Regions from separate parts of the Aureimonas sp. N4 genome, predicted to be linked through region 1. Evidence: predicted binding sites of a transcription regulator. Region 1 holds the regulator's gene; the other holds the start of a gene.

The links. Region 1 encodes LexA, which represses DNA repair genes until DNA is damaged. Its sites were predicted from a motif close to TGTTCNNNNTGTGTTCNG; they were not measured.
Region 2: the regulator LexA is predicted to act here: its motif matches at 5,474-5,491, upstream of AUL28_RS13840 (LexA family protein).

Annotation. Positions count from the first base shown of each region.
Region 1 is NZ_BBWS01000042.1:80,778-88,990, reverse strand. It holds gene AUL28_RS13020 (molybdopterin molybdotransferase MoeA) at 1-968, shown strand, start outside; gene lexA (transcriptional repressor LexA) at 1,040-1,774, shown strand; gene AUL28_RS13010 (ComEC/Rec2 family competence protein) at 1,755-3,920, opposite strand; gene gltX (glutamate--tRNA ligase) at 4,161-5,585, shown strand; gene gltA (citrate synthase) at 5,871-7,157, shown strand; gene lpxB (lipid-A-disaccharide synthase) at 7,187-8,213, opposite strand, start outside.
Region 2 is NZ_BBWS01000044.1:31,086-39,298, reverse strand. It holds gene AUL28_RS13870 (hypothetical protein) at 139-411, shown strand; gene AUL28_RS13865 (AIPR family protein) at 499-2,271, shown strand; gene AUL28_RS13860 (DUF3800 domain-containing protein) at 2,276-3,493, shown strand; gene AUL28_RS22140 (peptidoglycan-binding domain-containing protein) at 3,796-4,227, shown strand; gene AUL28_RS13850 (hypothetical protein) at 4,224-4,535, shown strand; gene AUL28_RS22705 (hypothetical protein) at 4,532-4,945, opposite strand; gene AUL28_RS13845 (Rap1a/Tai family immunity protein) at 5,010-5,396, shown strand; gene AUL28_RS13840 (LexA family protein) at 5,532-5,972, shown strand; gene AUL28_RS13835 (Y-family DNA polymerase) at 5,930-7,231, shown strand; gene AUL28_RS13830 (hypothetical protein) at 7,535-7,864, shown strand; gene AUL28_RS13825 (hypothetical protein) at 7,955-8,213, shown strand, end outside.

The DNA.
Region 1 (8,213 bases):
CCTTCGAGGGGACGGTCTCGGCAAATCAGGCCGTACGGATCTTTACCGGTGCTCCTGTACCCGCAGGGGCAGATGCCGTCGTAATCCAGGAAAACACAGAACGTCCCGACCCTTCGACTGTCATCGTGCTGGAGCCTGTGCAGCCGGGACGCCATATCCGCCCTGCCGGCAATGACTTCCAAGCAGGTAAGCCCGTTCTAGCGGATGGGGTCGTTTTGCGCCCTGCTTCCATCGCTCTCGCGGCAAGCGCCGGATACGATTTTGTGCCCGTTCGCGCTCGCCCCCGGATCGCGATCGTCATGACGGGCAGCGAACTGGTCTGGCCCGGCACGCGCCCTGGTCCCTCGCAGATCGTCGCGTCAAACGGTTTCGGTATCGCGGCCATCGTGGACGCGGCGGGTGGCGACGCCATCTCCTATGGCATCGTCCCCGACGATCGAGCGGCCTTGCGACAGGTTTTCGAGAATGCCAGAGCCGAGGGAATCGACGTTTTCGTGACCATCGGCGGAGCTTCGGTCGGTGATCATGATCTTGTTGCGCCGGTCCTGCGGGAGTGCGGTGTCGAACTGGATTTCTGGAAGGTCGCCATGCGACCGGGAAAACCCCTGATGGCAGGTCGCCATGAGGGGATGCGATTCCTGGGCCTGCCCGGCAACCCGGCGTCGAGCCTCGTAACGGCGGAATTGTTTCTCCGGCCGCTCGTGGAACGTCTCGCCGGGCGCCCGTCTCGCGTCCGATACGAAACCGGAACACTCGGTGCGGCCGTTTTCGAGAATGACCATCGGGCGGACTTCATGCGCGCAACGATCCAACAAGACGACGACGGACGAACGGTCCTCATGCCGCTTGCTCGGCAGGACTCCTCGCTTCTGAGTGTCTTCGCGACCGCCGATGCCCTTTTGGTTCGTCCCCCTCATGCCGCCGCCGCCCAGCCGGGAGAAACCTGCGAGTTCGTTCGATTGACGTGATGGAGTTCCTTGCAGAACACAAACAGAACAGATAGGGTTTGTTCAGGTTTTGTTTTGTCCGGATTCGCGCGATGTTGACCCGCAAGCAGCATGAATTGCTTCTTTTCATTCATGACCGTTTGCAATCGGTCGGAATTCCTCCCTCCTTCGACGAGATGAAGGAGGCCCTGGATCTGAAATCCAAATCGGGAATCCATCGTCTCATCACCGCCTTGGAGGAACGGGGCTTTATCCGGCGTCTCCCCAATCGGGCTCGGGCTTTGGAAGTCCTGCGCCTGCCGGACTCCCTGAGTGGCAAGGATTCGAACGGCGGTTTGGCGGTACCGACGGCGTCGGAAGCGTCGATCTCGCGGCAAGTGATCCCTCTTCCGAAGCGTGCCGGAATCGAGCCGGTCCTGGCGAGAGCGGAACCGGCCAATGATTCGATGCCCGTACCGGTCATGGGACGCATTGCTGCAGGCGTTCCCATTTCTGCGATCCAACAAAACAGCCGGTCCATCGCCCTCCCGGTCGAGATGTTCGGCTCCGGTGAACACTACGCCTTGGACGTCAAAGGCGATTCGATGGTCGATGCGGGCATTCTGGACGGAGACACGGTTCTGATCCAGCGTTCTGAGACGGCGACAGCGGGCGAGATCGTCGTGGCTCTGATCGACGACGAAGAGGCGACGCTCAAGCGCTTTCGTCGGCGAGGCTCCGTCGTGGAATTGGAAGCCGCCAATCCTGCCTATGAGACGCGTGTTTTGGAAGCGGGCCGGGTCAAGGTTCAAGGGCGTCTTGTCGGGCTCATTCGGCGCTATCACTAGAACGATGAGGTAACCCGACCTGCCCGGGTTCGGAGCGCTGGTTTCGCCTTTCGCTTTCCGGCCATGGGGCCGATCGATGCACGTTCCATTCGTTGAAGGGCCGAGCGATCGAGGGTTGAAGGGTCCATTGCGCTCCGTTTGCGGAGGGAAGCAAAAGAGCGCCGGTCTGCCGGAGAGTGCGAAGCGTGACGAGCTTCGCGCCGGAACGGCACGACGTCATGCGGGGCGCTCGCGCCATCACGGCGATGTCGGCACTGTCGCAAAGCTCTCCCATACGTTCCAGTTTGTCGCTCCATGCGATGCGGAGGCCTGACCGCGATGTCGCGCGGCAGATATCGCCTGAACATTCGAACTGCTTCCGAGGGGTACGAGACGGTGGCAATCGAAGTTGAAATGCGCGTTGCCATTGATCGTGGATGAAGCGATTGGGCCGCTTGCGCAGATCAATGGTCGATCCATCCTGGCCGATCACCGCGATATCCCGAGCATCCTCCGCAATCAGAAGCTCGGGTCGATTGGTCGGTGGGATCAACACCCAGCCGAGCGTCAATGGCAAAACGAAGAGCCAGCGCATCGCGCTCTGGCAAAACGACAGGACGAGCAAAGCCATAGTGAGGCTGAGAAGGCTTGCGAGGCCGATCTGGCCCACGGCGTAGTCCGGTAATTCTTCAGCCAGGCCTTTCGCCAGCCAGAATACGACGTCCAGCCCCCAACCGATGGGATGCAGCGCCATGCTTTCCCAACCAAAGGGCATCAGGCAGACCGAAGCCAGAGCGAGCGGCATGATCCAGAACGAAAAGATCGGCGTCGCCAGAACATTGGCCACGAGGCCGAATGGAGCGGCTCGCTGAAAATGATAGACCGCATAGGGTGCGGTCGCCGCACCCGCGATCAGGGATGACAGAAACGCGCCGAGAAGCAAAAGCGCGAGTGTTCGAAAGCGAGCGTGATCGCTTGCCTTACCGTCGGACTGGTTCGACCAGCGAGAGTATGCGCCGTATGCACCCACGAGAGCGGCGGTTGCTGCGAAAGACATTTGAAATGTAGCGGTCATTAGGGCGTGCGGAGAGATCAGCATCACCGCCATCGCTGCCATACCGACGTTGCGGATTGTCAGTGCAGGCCGATCCACCAGAACCGCGCCCAGCATGATGGCGATCATGATGAAGGAGCGTTCGGTGGCGGCATTGTCCCCGGCCAATAGGAAGTAGAAGCCGGTGACCCCCAAGGCCAGGACCGCGCCGATCTTCCTCGTCTGCCATCGAAGGGCGATGGCCGGAAAAGCGGCAGCCGCGCCTCGCACAACGACCATGGTCATGCCCGCGACCAGTGCCATGTGGAACCCGGAAATCGAGAGGACATGGGCAAGACCCGTCGCACGGAGCGCGTCTTCGACGTCCTTGGGGATGCCGGCCCGTTCGCCATTGATCAAGGCCGCCGCGACGGCTCCCCGTTCGTCTGGCAACACGGCGCGGATGCGTTCGCCGATCGCAAGACGAAGGCTTGCGACTTGGCCCATCAGGCCGCTGGGTACCGCCTCCTCCTCTTCGGAGACCTTGGGAGGGCCCAAGGAATAGCCGAACGCGCTCGTACCATCGAAAAACGGCGTGAAGGCAAAATCATAAGCGCCGGGAAAGGCTGGCCCTGCTGGCGGACTTAGCCGCACCAGCCCGGCGTAGCGGGCTCCGATGGGCAAGGGCTCGTGTCGGCTCGATACGAGAACGCGAACGCGTTGCGGCGGACGCGAAAGGGTCGGCCGCTCCGTTCGCTCGACATCGATCGTGTATCGATAGCGCCCGCGATCGTTCTGTTCCCGCAGAGTCACTACGCCGATAATGCGTGTCGTGGCATTCCCAGACAACATGACCGTTTGTGTCGTGGTCAGTTCCACCCATCCCGCACCCAGCCCCAAACCGAAGCCAAGAGGCAGGAGAAGCAGCGACCGCATGAAAGGCTTAGCCTCGAAGACCCTCGAAGCAAGCCAGCACAGCGCAAGAAGGGCGGGCGCGAGCCAGACAAAGGGGCGCCAGCCGCATCCATAGATCAAACCGATCGCCAGCATGGTCCCGATCGGAAGGAACGCGAAAGACGAGCGCTGCTCTTGCTCGATCTGGATTTGATCGGCCAGCCAGGCTTTCAGGCGCAACAAAGAATTGCGGCTGCGCCCCCATCTCTGCTCGGAGCGCCCACCCGGCTTGTCGATCCGCAGATCCGATGTCGATGGCATCGGTGCATCAGGCGTTGAAGCCGGCACGGGCGCTCCGCCTTGAGTCCTTCTAGGCGTATGTTACACACCGGAGAACGAAAGCGCAGCCCGGTCTGTCCGGACAGGCGCATCCCAACCGGGGCCTGCGGCGAGTCGCGCCCCGCTCTCAAAGGCAGACGAATGACCGACCGCGTGGTGACACGTTTCGCCCCCTCGCCGACAGGCTTCCTTCACATCGGCGGCGCGAGAACGGCCCTGTTCAACTGGCTCTATGCCCGGCGCATGGGTGGCACGATGCTGCTGCGGATCGAGGATACGGACCGCGAGCGCTCAACGGACGCGGCGGTTCAGGCGATCATCGAAGGTCTCGACTGGCTCGGCCTGAAAGCCGATGGTGAGCCTGTGTCGCAGTTTGCTCGCGCTGCCCGGCATCGCGAGGTGGCGGAAGAACTGGTCGCCGCTGGCAAGGCTTATTATTGTTACGCTTCCCCCGCCGAGCTCGATGAAATGCGCGAGAAGGCGAAAGCCGAAAAGCGCCCGCCGCGCTACGATGGCCGCTGGCGCGACCGCGACCCCTCGGAGGCCCCCGCCGGCGTTGCTCCGGTGATCCGCATCAAGGCGCCGCAAGACGGCGAGACCTTGGTTCGCGATGTGGTTCAGGGAGACGTTCGTTTTCCGAACAAGGATTTGGATGATTTCATCCTGCTCCGCTCGGATGGCACCCCCACCTATATGCACGCCGTCGTCGTGGACGATCACGACATGGGCGTGACGCATATCATTCGCGGCGACGATCACCTGACGAATGCCGGACGTCAGACCCTGATCTATCAGGCGATGGGCTGGGACGTGCCCATCATGGCGCATATTCCGCTCATTCATGGTGCGGACGGCGCCAAGCTCTCGAAGCGGCACGGCGCTTTGGGTGTCGATGCCTATCGCGGGATGGGCTACCTGCCGAAAGCACTTCTCAATTATCTCGTGCGCCTCGGCTGGAGCCATGGCGACGATGAGGTGATGTCGATCGAGAACATGATCTCGTGGTTCGATACGGCCGACATCAACAAGGGCGCCGCTCGCTTTGATTTCGCCAAGCTGGATGCGATCAACGGCCATTGGATTCGCGGCTCGTCGGACGATGATCTCGTCGAGACACTGATGGTGGAACGCGACCATCTGCCGAATGGCGATATTCTGCGTCAGCAGGACGATGCGACCGTTCGCGCGCGGCTCGGCGCGGCCATGGCCGGGCTGAAGGAGCGAGCCAAGACGCTGGTGGAGCTGACCGAAAGTTCGGCCTATCTCTTTGCCCAGCGCCCGCTTTCGCTGGATGAGAAGGCAGCCGACATTCTTGCCAATGGCGGACGCGACATTCTGCGTGATCTCTTGCCTGTCTTGAATGAGGTGACCGACTGGTCCGCCGCCCCCTTGGAAGTCGCGATCAAGGGATTTGCCGAATCGTCGGGACTGAAACTTGGAAAGATCGCCCAGCCCCTTCGCGCCGCCCTCACGGGCCGTTCCACATCCCCGGGCGTGTATGACGTCCTGGCCGTCCTCGGGCGTGAGGAAACGCTCGGACGACTTCAGGACCAGGTGTCGGCGTAAGGCGACTACAACAGGGCGCTAAAGGCCTGCCTTCGAAAGAGATGAACGCCGAAGCTCCTCTTTCAAACCGCTTTTGACGCGAGGGCGAACTGAATCGTTCGTCTTCGCGAGGCCTCTTCGAAGGCGTGGACGTTCGACGTCGAGCTGGAGCGGGTGTTGCGGCGCAAAAATGCTTTCCTCCAGAAACTTGTTCCTTAACCACCTTTCCGATACGCATTCGCACGAAGCTGGCGTTCGCCGCAGGAGCGGCCATGGGCGCCTGAGCTCGTGCAGAAGGGGTAACGCATGAATCAATCGGCGAAACTGGCCCTTGGAGACAAGAGCGCGGAGCTGACGCTCCGATCAGGAACCATCGGACCCGATGTGGTCGACATCGCGTCCCTCTATAAGAACACGGGCCTGTTCACTTACGATCCGGGCTTCACTTCGACGGCGTCCTGCGAGTCGAAGATCACCTATATCGATGGTGACGAAGGCGTGCTTCTGCATCGCGGCTATCCGATCGATCAGCTCGCGGAACGCGGTGACTTCCTGGAGACTTGCTATCTCCTCCTCTACGGCGAACTGCCGACCGCGAGCGAGCGAGCCGACTTCGTCTACCACGTGACGCGCCACACCATGGTGCACGAGCAGATGTCCCGCTTCTATACGGGCTTCCGCCGCGACGCGCATCCGATGGCCGTCATGGTCGGTTCGGTTGGCGCTCTCTCCGCTTTCTATCACGACTCCACCGACATCACCGATCCGCATCAGCGGATGGTCGCGTCGATCCGCATGATCGCGAAGACCCCGACGCTCGCCGCCATGGCCTACAAGTACCATATCGGCCAGCCGTTCGTTTATCCGCGCAACGATCTGTCCTACGCGGAAAACTTCCTTCACATGTGCTTCGCGGTTCCCTGCGAGCCGTATCAGATCAACCCGGTTCTTGCGAAAGCGATGGACCGCATTTTCATTCTGCATGCCGACCACGAGCAGAACGCATCGACCTCGACGGTTCGTCTTGCCGGCTCGTCGGGTGCCAATCCGTTCGCCTGCATCGCAGCTGGCATCGCCTGCCTTTGGGGGCCCGCTCACGGCGGCGCCAACGAAGCCGCGCTCAACATGCTGGCAGAGATCGGCTCCAAGGATCGAATTCCCGAGTTCATCGCTCGCGCGAAGGACAAGAACGATCCGTTCCGCCTCATGGGCTTCGGTCACCGGGTCTACAAGAATTACGATCCGCGCGCCAAGATCATGCAGCAGACGTGCCACGAAGTTCTGAACGAACTCGGCATTAAGGACGATCCGCTGCTCGAAGTCGCCATGGAACTCGAGCATATCGCGTTGCACGACGAGTATTTCATCGAGAAGAAGCTATACCCGAACGTCGATTTCTATTCGGGCATCACGCTGAAGGCGCTCGGCTTCCCGACCACGATGTTCACCGTTCTGTTCGCTGTTGCGCGCACGGTCGGCTGGATCGCGCAGTGGAAGGAAATGATCGAGGACCCGCATCAGCGCATCGGCCGCCCACGTCAGCTCTACACGGGTGCGCCCCAGCGCGACTACCTCTCGGTCGGCGATCGCTGATCGAAGTATCAAATATGGAAACAGGCGCTTCAGGCGCCTGTTTTTTTGCCTGTCTTGCGGGTTTCGATCTCGCGAAGGATGAGATCGGCGATCGTCTGGGCGGGCGGATGTTCGACCCCCATCACCTCGCGAATTTGCCTCAGCCCTTCGAGTTGTGCAGCCCGCTCGGGCGTCGGCTTCATCAGCCGTTCCAGCCGTCGGGCGAGCGCTTCCGGACGAACGAATTCGTGAAAATGTTCGGGCACCAGCGGGTGGCCCGCTAAGAAATTCGGTAATGCCGCCGTCCAGCCGGTGACGAGATGGCGCAGCAGATAGGATACGGGGTCCAGCCTATACGCCAGGACCATCGGAACCCCTGCTAGGGCGAGTTCGAGCGACACGGTGCCACTGGCCGCCAAAGCCGCGTCAGCTGTCCCGAAAGCCGACCATTTCGCCTCGTTGCCCTCGAGAAGCTCGGGGCGAACAGGCCAAGTCTTGAGGCGTTGCTCGATCAGATTTCTGACCCGCGGCACAACCGGAAGACTCGCGCGCAGACCGGGCATCCGCTCATGGAGCAATGTGTAGGTCCGCCCGAAATCATCCATCAGACGATGGATCTCGCCGCGCCGCGAGCCTGGCAGGATCAGGAGATGCGCTGGCTCGGAGGGCGGGCGCATCCCTGAGAAGCGTTCGCGCTCCAGAATCGCGTCCAAGCCGGGATGATCGAGAAGCGGATGGCCGACATAGGTCGCCGGCGGACCACCGTGTTCGGCGAGATAATGAGGCTCGAAGGGAAACAAGCTCGCAACATGATCGACGGCTTGGCCGAGGGCCTGCGCCCGGCCCGGCTTGTAGGCCCAGATCGCCGGCGGCACGACGTTGACGATGGTGGCCTCTGGCCACCGCTTTCGAACTCGGAGGGCGACGCGATTGGTAAACGTGAAGCTGTCGATCGTGATGATCGCATCCGGCTTCTCCGCCACAAGGAACTCGACTGTCTGTCGAAGCCGGAATAGAAGTCGCGGCAGGCGAGCCAGGATGGCACCGACGCCGATGATCGACAGTTCCTCGACATCG
Region 2 (8,213 bases), on a different contig from region 1:
CGCCCGCAGACGCCTTTTCAGCCCACGTTCGCGCCCGATCTAAGTTCGACTGCCTCCCGACCCCCGTTCCGCCTATCAGCGAGCCTTCACGGAGGCGTTCCTGAGTCCCGCACGCCGCCGCCCAGCGTAAAGGTCACTGTGTCGGCAGCGGCCGTCGCCGGGCGCAAGCTCTGGGGTGTCGCGTCGAAGCTCGACATTCACGGGTCCGTCATGTTCCGGAGCACGAACAAGTACGGGCCGCGCCAGCTCGTCGAGTTCTGGGACGTCGGCCTGACGGGCGACGGCGAGGTCGCACTCGGTTCGAACTCCATCGACCAGGGGACGGTGTGGGTGATGGGAAAGGTGTATGCGGACGCGACGAGGAAGACGGCGTTCGCCTACGGACGGGCGACCGACATCCCGGGCGCGTGAGGCGAGCCATATAGTTTAAATCTCAGGTTGAATGATCATCTTTCTCCCGCTATCTGAATCTTTCGATTTCGAACGTTCGAGGATGGCATGACGGGCGCAGATACGACCTCATCGTGGAACACGGCGTATCGGCAGCGAGAAGATCTTTCCGCTTTCGGAAGCGCTGGCCTGGCGCTATTCGCAATGGCTTTGAAGTTCGGCTACGACGATCTCGAAACGATTGGCGCGGACGCGGTCGTCGACGGCCCGGACGACAAGGGCTGCGACGTTGTCTACATCGACAGAGACCTTAGCATCGCGATCGTAGCACAGGCCTACCGTGCCGAGTCCCCCAGGGCGTCGGCGCAGGATAACAAGGCGGCGACGCTGCGTCAGGGCCTGTCGTACCTTCTCGAAGTCGCCATCGATAAGGTACCGGAGCGTCTGAAGGCTAGTGCGATTGCTCTGCGAACAGCGATCAGCGAGGGCGACGTCGATCAGATCCATATTTGGTTCGTGCACAACTGTCCCGCGTCACCCAACGTCGCGAAAGAGGTGAGCGCCGTCGAGGAGACGGCTTCCTCCGTCCTCAAGTCCCGGTTCAAGGATCGGTCCGTCTCCATCTACGCGGAGGAGATTTCGTCTCCTGTCTTGGAGAAGCTCTACACCGACACCAACACGCCCATTTTGGTGAACGATCCGATCGAGTTCGAGACCGCTCCCGGACTCGCCTTTGATGAAGGCGATTGGCATTGCCTGGTCGTACCACTGCAGCTCCGTCTGCTCCAAGACCTCTACACCCGGCACAAGACAAATCTCTTCTCCGCCAACGTCCGGGACTTTCTCGGCGTGAAGGCTGGTGACTCGAACATCAACTATCAGATGCAGAAGTCGCTTCGGGAAAAGCCCACCAACTTCTTTGTCTACAACAACGGTCTGACCGTTCTCACGCATAAGATCGAGCAGGAAAGCATCGAAGGTAACCGGGTCAGGGTCAGGGTCCACGGTCTCTCCATAGTCAACGGCGCGCAAACGACGGGAACGATCGGAACATCGAACGAGCGACCACCGGAGTCAGCCTATGTGCTGGCTCGGTTCATATCGACCCAGGCCGAGGAGCTCGTTGCCGACGTCGTCCGCTACAACAACAGTCAGAACGCCGTCACGGCTTCCGATTTCCGAAGCACAGATCCGACGCAACGACGCCTCGTCGATGAGATGAAGGTAATTCCCGACGCGGAATACGATGGTGGTCGGCGCGGTGGCGTATCGGCCGCTATCAAACGTCGCCCGAAGTTGTTGCCCTCCTACTCGGTCGGTCAGGCGCTCGCGACCTTCCATGGTTCGCCAACGGTCGCGTACAATGAGAAATCCGCGATCTGGTCCAGGGACGGTCTCTACAGCCGCTTCTTCAACGACTCGTTGACCGCCACGCATATCGTGTTCGCCTACGGACTATTGAGGGCTATCGAAAGCGAGAAGAACGATCTTCGGACTAAGGAGTCTGCCGGCGTAGTGCAGCTCACATCTGCTGAGAAGGCGAAGCTCGCATTCTATCGGAAGCGTGGTTCGGCGTTCCTGCTGGCCGCAGCTGTCGCGGAGTGTCTGGAGACGATCATCGAGACGGTCGTGCCGAACCGCTTCGCCGTCTCGTTCGGAAACAAGGTGTCGCCGGACGAGGCCGTGCGGATATGGTCGCCGACGGTCCAGGTGCTGTCGTCGCTTCATACCTACCTCGACCCGGCCTTCAGTGACGGTCTGAAGAACCAGGAGCGGGTAGCCGATACGACAAGGGCGTTCTCGCAACTCGTAGCTAGCCTTCGAGTGCCCTACGCGACGTTTTTCGATACGGTGAAGAACGCCGTGGTTAGGGTTCATTGAGGGAATGGGTGAATCGAAGAAACGTCCGATCCACGCGTACGTCGATGAGACCGGGAACACGGGCGCCAACATCTTCGACGAGGCGCAGCCGGACTACTTCACCGCCGCACTCGTCCTTCGAGGTGATTTCGACGCCGTCCATGGGAAGGCGCTTCGGGCGATCGCCGCGAAGATCGGCGCGGAGGGGATCCACGCGAACGAGTTGGGTGTTGGTCGCATTGAGCAGATCGCGCCGGACCTGATCCGACTTCTGATCGACGCGAATGCGCACTTCTTCCTCTCTAGAGTGGAGAAGCAATACCTCCTCGCCACGAAGCTGTTCGATTCGCTGTTCGACTCCGGCGAGAACGCCGCCGTGCCGTGGCATTGCTACAACGTGCGGTTCCTGCGTCTGGCCCTGACATACAAGGTCTCGCGGATGATCGACGTCGAGACTGCGCGCCTATTCTGGGATTGTCTGTGCGAGCCCCGGCCGCAGAGGGTCCAGGCCATGATCCCGGAGATCTGCACTGGTCTCCTCCAGCACATCGACCGCGTCGTGGATGCCCGGTCGCGGGAAATCATCACCGAGGCGTTGGAATGGGCCCGCGACCACCCGGAGGCCATCCAGATGCACGTGTCATCGAAGTCGACCCGGCAGGGACACTTCCCGAACGTCGTCGCCTTCGGCAACCTGCTCGAAGGTCTCGATGGCTATTCGAAACGCTGGAAGAAGCGTGTCGCCCGCATCACGCACGATCGTCAGAACCAGTTCGAGAAGACGTTGGCGGTCTGGCACGAAATGTTCTCGAACGCATCCGACGAACCCTTGGACTGGGCTGGGGAAACGTGGGTGTTCCAGAAGGTCGTCGGGAGCACGTTCGAGGTAAAGGCCGACGACGACAGCCCTGGCATCCAGATCGCCGACACGATCCTCTGGCTCTACAAGCAGGTGCGGAACGGCAGGGATCTTCCCAGGGGCTGCTCCGCCTTGATCGCCTTCGCGATCAGCCGCGCCTGGCACAACGACTTCTCCTTCGAAGGCGTGGAGCGGCAGTTCGTGGCGAACAACCGCGAACTCATGTTCGGCGAGATGACACCCGAGCAGATCGAGGAGTCCCGCGGGATGATTTCGACCCTCGAGCAGCATCGTCGCGACTCGCTGGCTCAGTACGCGAGGGATGGGATCGTTCCCTTCATGCGCTCCAATCCGCCGATGCGCGATGTAACGCCGACCGAGTGAGCATCGCGCCTCCAAACGGGCGCACCTCCTGAAGCAGGCTCCCGGGATCGATACTGATTCGGGGATTCTTTCGCATGTCCAAGTCCATTGCCCGAGGCCTCGACGCCCTCGTCGCCTCCGCCGTCCACGCCGACAAGACCGTCGCCATCTCAGGCGGCGAGGTTGACGTGAGGCTCCGGCCGATGGTGCATCCTACGTGCGCAAGGCGGGAGCGTGGGCGGCATCGTCCGACCTGCCCCAGGCGCCGAAGGACGGTGCCCTCTACGCCCGGAAGGACGGCGCGTGGACGCTCCCCCGACGGTATGCTTCGCCTCGGCGCGAAGGGCGCCTGTGTACGCGAGCTGCGGGCGCTGCTCGTCCGCGCCGGAGAGCCGGTGAAGGTGGACGGTGACTTCGGACAGACGACGCGGGACGCGGTGCGTGCCCTCCAGAAGCGACTCGGCCTCGCCGTGGATGGCGTCGCCGGCCCCGAGACCATGGCCGCGTTCACGACGTTCCGGACGTCCCCCGACGAGAAGCTCGGAGCCCGCATGCATGACAACATCAACGAGATGCGTCGCGAACTCCGGCATCAGGAGCACGAAATCCATTATCTGCGCATGGTCTCGGACGCCTATCTCCGCCATATCGCGGCATTGGAGAGTCTGATGCGCACTGCCGGCATCCAGATCCCGGCGCTCGTCCTTCCGATCCAGGCGCCGCCGCCGGCGCTTGGCGGGCCCGGTCCGGCATGACCGATCGCAGCCCTGTCACCGAACATGCCTCGCTCCGCTGGCTCGAGCGCGTCCGGCACGTCGATTTCTCTCGCTGCACCGCCCATTTCGGGCAGCACGACCTCGTCCAGCACGGCTGCCGGGAGCTCGGTTTGACACCGGCGGAAGCACGGGAGGAGATCGCTCCGGAGCGGGTCAGGGACTTCATCGAGAGGGGCGCGACGGCGATCCGATATCCGTCGTGGACGCTCGTCGTTGACGGCGGGAGCATAGTGACGGTGCTGCCGCATGGGATGAGGCGGTATTGGGGCAGTATAGGGAGGTGCTAAGTCAGATCTTCGATGGCTTTGATCGCCGCCGCTACATTTGGATGGGCTTCTGCGGTTTCTTTATCATCGATCATCAATCGGACAGCTAGAAGCGTCATAAGGCCAAGCTGCACTGATGCGACACCTGGAATACGGAAACCTAGCGCAGCAGTCTCCAATTCCGAGCGGTGCGCGAATAGCTTCGACTTCTCATCTTCGGAAGTCTTGCAAATCGATCCGATTACCTCGAGCCGTTTCTCGACCCCTCGTCGACCAGCTTTCCTCAGCCTTCTACCATAGCCGTAGATCCGTGATATCCGACGTTCGCGTTCGTTTTTCCAGAAGGTTCGCGTCGTTACGTAGAGCTCATATGCGAACAGAATCTTGCGAAACGTGACGCGTGGAACGTCGTATGTTGGAAGATCGGGCAAGGGCTCTCCTCAGGCGTTGAACAGCTTTTGCGCAGTAGATTACTCGTTACGGATGCGACGACCAATGCGATCAGGTTTCATAATCACCGGCCTTCTCGTTTTTGGATATGTCGCGTCGCTTCATGCGGAAGTGACGAATTCGGACAGGGACCGGTGGGCGGCGCAGCAGAAGGGGCGCACTTCCGCACGCGAGCTTATCGACGAATGTGCCCGCGAGAACGATGCATGCTGGGGTTATCTCGTTGCTATCATTGACGGGTGGTCGATGAAGTTGGACCCGGCTTTGCGCTGTGCGCCGTCTGAAATGCCCGTGCGGGACGCCTGGAGGATCGTTATGAAAGAGGCCGGCAGCGTTCCCGAAGCCCTGGACCAGAACGCCTTCGACTTCGTCGAGTACGCCATTGCGAAGGCGTACCGGTGCGAGCCGGGTTGGAAGCCGGTCGAAAAATAGCCGCCAGACCCCCTGTGTTGTCCCCGGATTCCACACCCATCGTCGCGACCGCGACAGGTATCTATTCCTACAAAAGCCGTTCACTATATGTTCCTTCGCTGGCCCTTCTGATTCGAATGCCCGCGGATCCAGCGCATGCTCCAGTTCTCCACCCCTGAGCCAATACCGATCACGATGCTTCCGCCGGGCTTCAAGCTACGCGTCGTGTCGCCTGCCGCGTGCGGGTTTCCGTCGCCGGCGCAAGATTGGGAAGATGAGGCACTAAACCTCGTGGAGATCCTCCGCCTCGACAGCGCGTCGGCGTTCGTCTTCCGGCTGGCCGGCTCGTCCATGATCGAGGCCGGCCTGTTCGACGGCGACCTGGTGATCATCGACAAGGGCAGCCGCCCTCGCAACGGCAGCATCGTGATCGCGATCGTCGAAGGTGGCTTCGTCTGCCGCCAGTTCGTCGTGAAGCACGGCGTCCCGCACCTCGAAGCCCGCAACGCCCAGATGCGCTATCCGGTCTGCGTCGCCGACGAGCTGGTGGAAATATGGGGCTGCGTCCGCGCTTCGGTCCGGGATCTGAAACCGTGAGCTGGGGCCTCGTCGACGTCGAGAACTTCTACGTCTCGTCCGAGCGCGTCTTCGATCCCAAGCTGAAGGGTGTCCCGGTCCTGGTCCTGTCGAACGGCGACCACTGCGCGATCGCCAGGTCCGGCGAGGCCAAGGCGTTCGGGGTCAAAATGGGCGCGCCCGTCTTCAAGATGCGCGACCTGATCGAGCGTCACGGCTTCGCGCTACGGTCCTCGAATTATGAGCTCTACGCCGACATGAACCGCCGCTTCAACGCCGTCCTCGCCGAGCACAGCCCGGAGATCGAGGTCTACTCGATCGACGAGAGCTGGTTCCGGCTACCCGTCCTCGCTGACGGCCTCGGCGACGTCGCGACCGCACGCCGGATCCGCGACGACATCAAGCGGTACACGGGCCTGCCGACGCGCATCGGGCTCGGCCCGACGCGGACGCTCTCGAAATTCGCGAACGGTCTCTCCAAGGCAGGCGAGAAGATCTTCGGCGGCGTCATTGATCTTCATGACGAAGAGCTGCGTCGGCGGCTGTTCATGCAGTGGCCGGTCGACGAGGTGTGGGTGATCGGCCGCGCCCTGACGGAGCGCCTGCGCCCGCTCGGCATCCGGACGGCGGCGGACCTCGCCGCGATGGACCCGCACCAAGCCCGAGACGTCGGGACGGTCGTCCTCGAGCGCCTGGTGCGCGAACTGAACGGGGTCGGATGCGATGACCTCGTCGTCGAGCCGGAGAAGCGCAAGGCTGTCGCCGTCACGCGCATGTTCGGCGAGCGGGTGACGGATATCGATTCCCTGCGCGAGGCGATGGCACGCCGAGCGGCGAGGGCGGCCGAGAAGCTGCGCGAGGAAGGATCGGTCGCGGCCCGTCTGATCGGCTTCGCCCACGGCGACGGCCACAAGGCGAACGCTCCGAGTGCGCAGCGGACCTGCCGCCTGTCGCCGCCGACGAATGATTCCAGGGTCATCGTAAAATGGGCGAGCCGAATGGTCGATAGCATGTGGCAGCAGGGCGGCGTCTACACGAAGTGCGGCGTCATGCTCGAAGACCTGTCCGACGCCGGCCGGGAGCAGACCGACATGTTCGCGCCGATCGATACGCGGGGCGGCGACCTGATGGCTGCGATGGACGGGGTGAACCAGCGGTTCGGGCGCGACACGCTGGCGCTCGGGGCGGCGGGCGTCGGGGCGCGGACGCACGACACGAAGCGAGCCATGAAGTCGCCTGCGTGGACGACGCGGTTGGCGGAGGTTCCGGTGGCGCGATGATGGAGGCGACCATGAACGAGCGCAGGCAGTCCGCGGTGGACGAGATCGACGTGGCGGTCGCGGAAGCGATCCAGGCGTGCGGCGATCGCGGGACTGATCAGGGCGCAGTGGCAGATGGATCGGGAGCGTGAGGCGACGGTGTCGGCGGGGTACGTACGGCGGCGGCGGTGACTACGTTCCAGTATCCATCCCAAGGATACTTAAGTTCCAGTTCCATCCGGTAGCCATGGGATTGACTCTCGGCAGGCCCGAGGGCATTTCCTTGGTGCCGGACTCCGATCCGGAAGGATTTGGAGACGGACAATGCCGCAGCCGACGATGACCCCGCAGGATTTCCGCCGGATTCAGGAAGAGCTCGGCCTCGACGACGCGCAGATGGCGGAGATGCTGGGCTTCGAAAGCGCCCAGAACATGAAGCGCCTCAAGGCCGACGTCGACAAGCCGCATCACCGCAAGATCATGCCTTACACGGCTAGGCTCCTGCAGGCGTACCTCGACGGCTACCGTCCCGCCGATTGGCCCGCCGGCGCGTCCCCAGCCCAGCCTGCCGCCCGGTCGGCTGAAGACGTAGCGGCGCTTGCCCGGCGGCTCGACGAGATCGAGGAGTTTCTCAAGGCTACCCGAAATCGTTAACCAACAGTAGCCATAGGATTGACAATCGGTCATCCCATGGCTACCTTCACGTTCATCGGGCGCGGCCCGCCAACGTGAAGGAAGACGACGATGAAGAAATTCGAGATCAACGTCCGCGGCGACTACTTCGGCACCTACGAGGGCGCCGACGCCGATGCCGCCGTCGAGGCCTACGCCCGCGGCGCTGGCTTCAAGAGCTACGCCGACCTCTGCGACGTCGTCGGCGAGGAGACCAAGGACTGGCGCGACGTCATCGAAGCCGTCGAGTTCAAGACGATCCGGCACATCATTGTCACCATCCGCCCCGAGGACGAGGACGCCCCGGTCCCGAACGGCGACGGCATCGTCG